One region of the Diaphorobacter sp. J5-51 genome, then DNA from elsewhere that is predicted to be linked to it. Evidence: riboswitches for the same ligand, from Rfam matches in the RefSeq annotation. Region 1 holds a riboswitch; the other holds the start of a gene.
What was found. A riboswitch is a leader RNA that binds a small molecule or an ion and turns the genes downstream of it on or off. The one in region 1 is predicted to bind S-adenosylhomocysteine.
Positions count from the first base shown of each region.

Region 2: it holds a riboswitch for S-adenosylhomocysteine, as region 1 does, so the genes downstream of both, ahcY (adenosylhomocysteinase) here and metH (methionine synthase) in region 1, are expected to answer to the same signal.

Region 1 is NZ_JSYI01000054.1:90,479-93,891, reverse strand. Features, by position in the region: gene metH (methionine synthase) at 1-1,664, opposite strand, end outside; S-adenosyl-L-homocysteine riboswitch at 1,695-1,816, opposite strand; gene OX89_RS07770 (sigma-54-dependent Fis family transcriptional regulator) at 1,983-3,335, opposite strand.
Region 2 is NZ_JSYI01000001.1:6,391-9,803, reverse strand. Features, by position in the region: gene OX89_RS00055 (TlyA family RNA methyltransferase) at 1-229, opposite strand, end outside; gene ahcY (adenosylhomocysteinase) at 342-1,772, opposite strand; S-adenosyl-L-homocysteine riboswitch at 1,839-1,920, opposite strand; gene OX89_RS00045 (peptide chain release factor 3) at 2,059-3,413, shown strand, end outside.

The sequences.
Region 1 (3,413 bases):
TCGGGCACGTAGACCACGGGGCCCTGGTACTGCGGCGCGATCTTGACGGCCGTGTGCACGCGCGAGCAGGTGGCGCCGCCGATCAGCAATGGAATCTTCTTGATGCGGAAGTACTCGTCCTTGTCCATCTCGCCGGCCACGTACTGCATCTCTTCCAGGCTGGGCGTGATGAGGCCCGACAGGCCGATGATGTCCGCGCCTTCGGCCTTGGCGCGCGCCAGGATTTCATGGCAGGGCACCATCACGCCCATGTTGATGACCTCGAAGTTGTTGCACTGCAGGACGACGGTCACGATGTTCTTGCCGATGTCATGCACGTCGCCCTTCACGGTGGCGATGACGATCTTGCCCTTGCTGGACACGTCCAGGCCGGCGGCTTCCTGCTGGCGCTTTTCTTCCTCGATGTAAGGGATCAGGTGGGCCACGGCCTGCTTCATCACGCGGGCGCTCTTGACCACCTGCGGCAGGAACATCTTGCCCGCGCCGAACAGGTCGCCCACGATGTTCATGCCGTCCATCAGCGGGCCTTCGATCACGTGCAGCGGGCGGCCGCCGCCTTGCACCACGATCTGCTGGTAGGCCTCCTCGGTGTCTTCGACGATGAAGTCGGTGATGCCGTGTACCAGCGCATGCGACAGGCGCTCACCCACGGTTTTCGGGTGCTCGGGCGTGCCGCGCCACTCCAGCTTCTTGCTGTCGTCCTTGGCGGCGCCCTTGGCGGCCTCGGCGATCTCCAGCAGGCGTTCGGCCGCGTCGGGGCGGCGGTTCAACACCACGTCTTCCACACGCTCGCGCAGCTCGGGGTCGAGGTCGTCGTAGACGCCGACCATGCCCGCGTTGACGATGCCCATGTCCATGCCGGCCTTGATGGCGTGGTACAGGAACACGGTGTGGATCGCCTCGCGCACCGGCTCGTTGCCGCGGAAGCTGAACGACACGTTGGACACGCCGCCCGACACCTTGGCGCCCGGCAGATGCTGCTTGATCCAGCGCACGGCCTCGATGAAGTCCACGGCGTAGTTGGCGTGCTCTTCGATGCCCGTGGCGATGGCGAAGATGTTGGGGTCGAAGATGATGTCCTCGGGCGCCATGCCCACCTCGTCCACTAGGATGCGGTAGGCGCGCTCGCAGATCTCGGTCTTGCGTGCGAAGGTGTCGGCCTGGCCCTTCTCGTCGAAGGCCATGACCACGGCAGCCGCGCCGTAGCGGCGGATCAGCTTGGCTTGGCGCTTGAACTCTTCCACGCCCTCCTTCATGCTGATGGAGTTGACGATGCCCTTGCCCTGCAGGCAGCGCAGGCCGGCCTCGATGACCTCCCACTTGGAGCTGTCCACCATCACCGGCACCCGGGCGATGTCGGGCTCGGAGGCAATGAGGTTCAGGAAGCGCACCATCGCGGCCTTGCTGTCCAGCATGGCCTCGTCCATGTTCACGTCGATGATCTGCGCGCCGTTTTCCACCTGCTGACGCGCCACCGACAGTGCCTGCTCGTACTGGTCGTTCAGGATCATGCGCGCGAACGCCTTGGAGCCGGTGACGTTGGTGCGCTCGCCCACGTTGACGAACAAGCTCCCCTCGCCGATGAACACGGGCTCCAGCCCCGACAGGCGCATGGGCGGCACGGCGTGCGAAGGGACGGAAGATGCGGGGGCGGACGACGGCATGGGGCTCACCTGGATAACAAGAACAGACACATCAGGTGAGCGCCGTTGGTACACGCACGGCTGCATGCCGCGGTGGGCCCGAGCCTGACGCCGCCACGCGCGAGCCGCCTGTGCGGCCCCGGCCGGCGGGCGCTGCAGCGCTCCTCGGGAAAGCGTCGAATTCTACGCGGCCCACCTTTGGGGGGCAGGCATATGGATATACCCCCGCGTGCACTGTGCGCCCAGAACGTGGCCCCTACACGGGCCGGTGGTTGGTTCAAGCAAAAACAGACCGCAAGCCAATCACAACAAGCGCTGACAGCTATCAAACAAGGAGCATCAGCCCTGCTCCCGTAACAGTCGCAGCTTGCGGTACAGCGTGCGCGTGCTGACCCCCAGGGCGCGTGCCAATTCGCGACGCGACGCGGCCCCACCCGCCAGCGCCGCGCGCAGGGCCTCGGATTCGATGTCACGCAGGGTGGCATGGTCGGGCTGCTGCGCAGCGCGGGCCGGCGCCGCCGCGGGCGCATCGAACGAGAGCGCGCGCTCGATCGTATGGGCGGTCACCACCGCGCCGTCGGTCAGCAGCGCGGCACGTTCCAGCACGTTGCGCAGCTCGCGTACGTTGCCGGGGAAGGGGTGCTGCGCCAGCCGGCGCAGCGCCGCGGGCGCAAGCACCAGGCCCCGCCCTCCGGCCACGCGCTGCAGGAGCGATTCCGCCAGCAGCGGAATGTCCTGCGGGCGTTCGCGCAGCGCGGGCAGCTGGATGGGAAAGGTGCTCAGGCGGTAGTACAGGTCCTGGCGAAACCGCCCCTCGCGCACCATGGCACGCAGGTCGCGGTGGGTGGCCGCCACCAGTCGGATGTCCGCGCGGCGCAGCTCGGTGTGGCCCACGCGGCGGTAGGTGCCGCTTTCCAGCAAACGCAGCAGCTTGACCTGCATGGTGAGCGGGATGTCGCCCACCTCGTCCAGGAACAGCGTGCCGCCGTGCGCCGCCTCCACCAGGCCGGCGCGTGCGGCATGGGCGCCGGTGAAGGCGCCACGCTCGTGGCCGAACAGTTCGCTCTCGAACAGCGTCTCGGGCAGGCTGGCGCAGTCCACCACCACCAGCGGCCGCCCCGCGCGGGGGCTGGCCTCGTGCACGGCGCGCGCGGCCAGCTCCTTGCCCGTGCCCGACTCGCCCAGCAGCAGCACGCTGGCCTGCGACGGGCCCACGCGCGCGATCAGCTCCAGCACGGCCTGGAACGCGGGCGCGCGCCCGATCATGCCCGGCGCGCCCGGCTGCCCCTGGGCAATGCGCAGCGGCTCCATCTTCTCCAGAAAGTACTGGGGCTGGCCCGCCTCGTCGCGCAGCGGCACCAGTTCGATCTGCACGTATTCCTCACCCGCCGGGGTGTGGTGCAGGTGCAGCACGCGCTCACGCTGACCGCTGAAGAGCGAGCGCGCCAGCGGGCAAGTCTCGCCCGCCTGGTCGCACGGCACGGGTGAATGGTGCGAGACCGCATGGCAGGTGCGCCCCACCACCGGCGCGCCCTGGCCGAACTGGCGACGGTAGGCGCCGTTGGCGGCCACGATGCGGTAGCCGCGGTCGAACAGGATGTGCGGCTCGGGCAGCCCCTCCAGCCAGGAGGCAAGCAGCGCGGTCTGCGCCACCTGCGCCGGGGTGGGAGAAAGATCAGGAGTGTCGGCCATGGTGACATATGGTGTCACAAATGGCATGCATTGGCAGTGTTTCTGCCGTCCACCATGGCAGCGCTGACTCCTTGGGTG
Region 2 (3,413 bases), on a different contig from region 1:
CCGCCAGCGCGCCTTCAAGCTTGAGGCCGCCGCGCGAGAGGTACTTGGCCTCCGCAGCGTCCAGCAGCTGCACCTCGACCCCCGCAGGAATGTCGTCGCCGTTCTTGGCCACCTTCTGCCACGGCAGCGTGGGCGCCAGGCGCCACTGCACGCCGGCGGCAATCAACCGCTGGGCCTGCGACCGGGTGGCCGCGTAGCCGCCTTCCACCAGAAATACGTCCGCGCGCATCGCGCTATCCTCTCATATCGATAGCTGGCAGCGCTTGCAGCGAGCCAATTTCAGCAATTTTTCATGCTGAAAACGACTACTGGCAAGCGCAAGCAGCTATGCTTTTTAACAATCAATAGCGGTAGGTGTCGGGCTTGTAGGGGCCCTGCTTCGGCACGCCGATGTAGGCGGCCTGCTCGTCGCTCAGCTCGGTCAGCATGGCGCCCACCTTCTTCAGGTGCAGGCGCGCCACCTTCTCGTCCAGGTGCTTGGGCAGCACGTAGACCTTGCCCACGTCGTAGCCCTCGGGGTGGGTGAACAACTCGATCTGCGCGATCGTCTGGTTGGCGAACGAGTTGGACATCACGAAGCTGGGGTGGCCCGTGCCGCAGCCCAGGTTCACCAGGCGGCCCTTGGCCAGCAGGATGATGCGCTTGCCGTCCGGGAAGATCACATGGTCGACCTGGGGCTTTATTTCTTCCCACTGGCAGTGCTCTTCGAGCTTGGCGACCTGGATCTCGTTATCGAAGTGGCCGATGTTGCAGACGATGGCCTGGTCCTTCATCGCCTTCATGTGCTCGAAGGTAATGACGTCGCGGTTGCCCGTGGTGGTCACGAAGATGTCGGCCTTGTCGGCGGCCCACTCCATGGTCACGACCTTGAAGCCTTCCATGGCAGCCTGCAGGGCATTGATGGGGTCGATCTCGGTCACCCACACCTGGGCGCTCAGGGCGCGCAGCGCCTGGGCCGAGCCCTTGCCCACGTCGCCATAGCCCGCCACCACGGCCACCTTGCCGGCAATCATCACGTCGGTGGCGCGCTTGATGCCGTCCACCAGCGACTCGCGGCAGCCGTACAGGTTGTCGAATTTGGACTTGGTCACCGAATCGTTCACGTTGATCGCACGGAACAGCAGCGTGCCCTTGGCCGACATTTCCTTGAGGCGGTGCACGCCGGTGGTGGTCTCTTCGGTCACGCCGATGATCTGGGCGCTCTTGCGGCTGTACCAGGTGCTGTCCTCGGCCAGCTTGGCCTTGATGGCGGCGAACAGGATGCGCTCTTCCTCGCTGCCGGGGTGGGCCAGCACGGAAGCGTCCTTTTCAGCGCGCTTGCCCAGGTGCATCAGCAGCGTGGCGTCGCCGCCATCGTCCAGGATCATGTTCGGGCCTTCGCCCTCGCTGCCCTTGGGGCCGAAGTCGAAGATGCGGTGGGTGTAGTCCCAGTAGTCCACCAGGGTTTCGCCCTTGATGGCGAACACCGGCGTGCCCGTGGCGGCAATCGCGGCGGCGGCGTGGTCCTGCGTGGAGAAGATGTTGCACGAGGCCCAGCGCACGTCGGCGCCCAGGGCCTTGAGGGTCTCGATCAGCACGGCCGTCTGGATGGTCATGTGCAGCGAGCCGGTGATGCGTGCGCCCTTCAGGGGCTGCTTGGCCGCGAATTCCTCGCGGATGGCCATCAGGCCGGGCATCTCGGTCTCGGCAATGCGGATTTCCTTGCGGCCCCAGTCGGCCAGGGAGATATCGGCAATCGCGGAGTCGGCTGGGGACTTGAGAACAGCGCTCATGGTGGTTTCCTTGATGGGTATCTGAAAAAACCGCGCCTGGGGGATGGGGCTCACCGCACCGCAAGGCGTGGGTGAGCGTCGTTGCTGGGTATGACTTCCGAGCCTCGCGCCCCGCCGTGCTGGGGACGCTGCAACGCTCCTCGGAAAGTGCAAGATTATACCGGCGCCCCCGCACCACGCGCCGCGCCGTAGAATCCCCGCCCAATGCCAGGGCGCTCCCGCAGGGTGCGCCCGCCTCTTCTCGCACCGGCCGCAGCGCACCGCGCGGCCCTCACCCAGAATCACTGTGTCGTACGCCCCAGAAACCCGGCGCCGCCGGACTTTTGCCATCATCTCCCACCCCGACGCCGGCAAGACCACGCTGACGGAAAAGCTGCTGCTGTTCTCCGGCGCCATCCAGATCGCCGGCGCCGTGAAGGGCCGCAAGGCCAGCCGCCACGCCACGTCCGACTGGATGGAGATCGAGAAGCAGCGCGGCATCTCGGTGGCGTCGAGCGTGATGCAGATGAGCTACCGCGACCATGTCATCAACCTGCTGGACACGCCGGGCCACAAGGACTTCTCGGAAGACACCTACCGCGTGCTCACGGCCGTCGATTCGGCCCTGATGGTGATCGACGCGGCCAACGGCGTGGAGGCGCAGACGCGCCGCCTGATCGAGGTCTGCCGCCAGCGCGACACGCCCATCATCACCTTCGTCAACAAGATGGACCGCGAGGTGCGCGACCCGCTGGACATCCTCGACGAGGTGGAGCGTGAGCTGGGCATGCCCTGCTGCCCCATCACCTGGCCCGTGGGCCAGGGCAAGAGCTTCGGCGGCATCATCAACCTGCGCACGCAAAGCATGACGGTCTTCCAGCCCGGCAGCGAAAAGCGCCCGCAGGACTTCGAGGTCATTCCTCTTTCCGACGCCGACAAGCTGCGCGCGCGCTTCGGTCAGGCCTTTGACGACGCACTGGAAAGCATGGAGCTGGCGCAAGGTGCCTCGGCGCCCTGGGACCATGAAGCCTTCCTGGCCGGCAAGCTCACACCGGTGTTCTTCGGCTCGGGCGTGAACAACTTCGGCGTGATGGAAGTGCTGGATGCGGTGGTGGACATGTCGCCCCCGCCCGGCCCGCGCAAGAGCTCGCTCGTCGTCAACAAGCAGACCGTCGAGAAGACCATCCTGCCCGAAGACGAAGGCTTTTCGGGCGTGGTGTTCAAGGTGCAGGCCAACATGGACGCCAACCACCGCGACCGCATCGCCTTCGTGCGCGTGGCCAGCGGCAAGTACACGCCCGGCATGAAGCTCAAGGTGCAGCGCACCGCCAAGGAACTGCGCCCCACCAGCGTGGTCACCTTCATGAGCCAGCGCCGCGAGGCGGTGGAAGAGGCCTACGCCGGCGACATCATCGGCTTCACCACGCACGGCGGCGTGCAGCTGGGCGACACCATCACCGACGGCGCCAACCTGCAGTTCACCGGCCTGCCGTTCTTCGCACCCGAGATGTTCATGACCGTGGTGCTGAAGAACCCGCTGCGCACCAAGCAACTGCAGCAGGGCCTGATGCAATTGGGCGAGGAAGGCGCCATCCAGGTCTTCAAGCCCGAGGCCGGCGGCAACATGCTGCTGGGTGCCGTGGGCCAGCTGCAGTTCGAAGT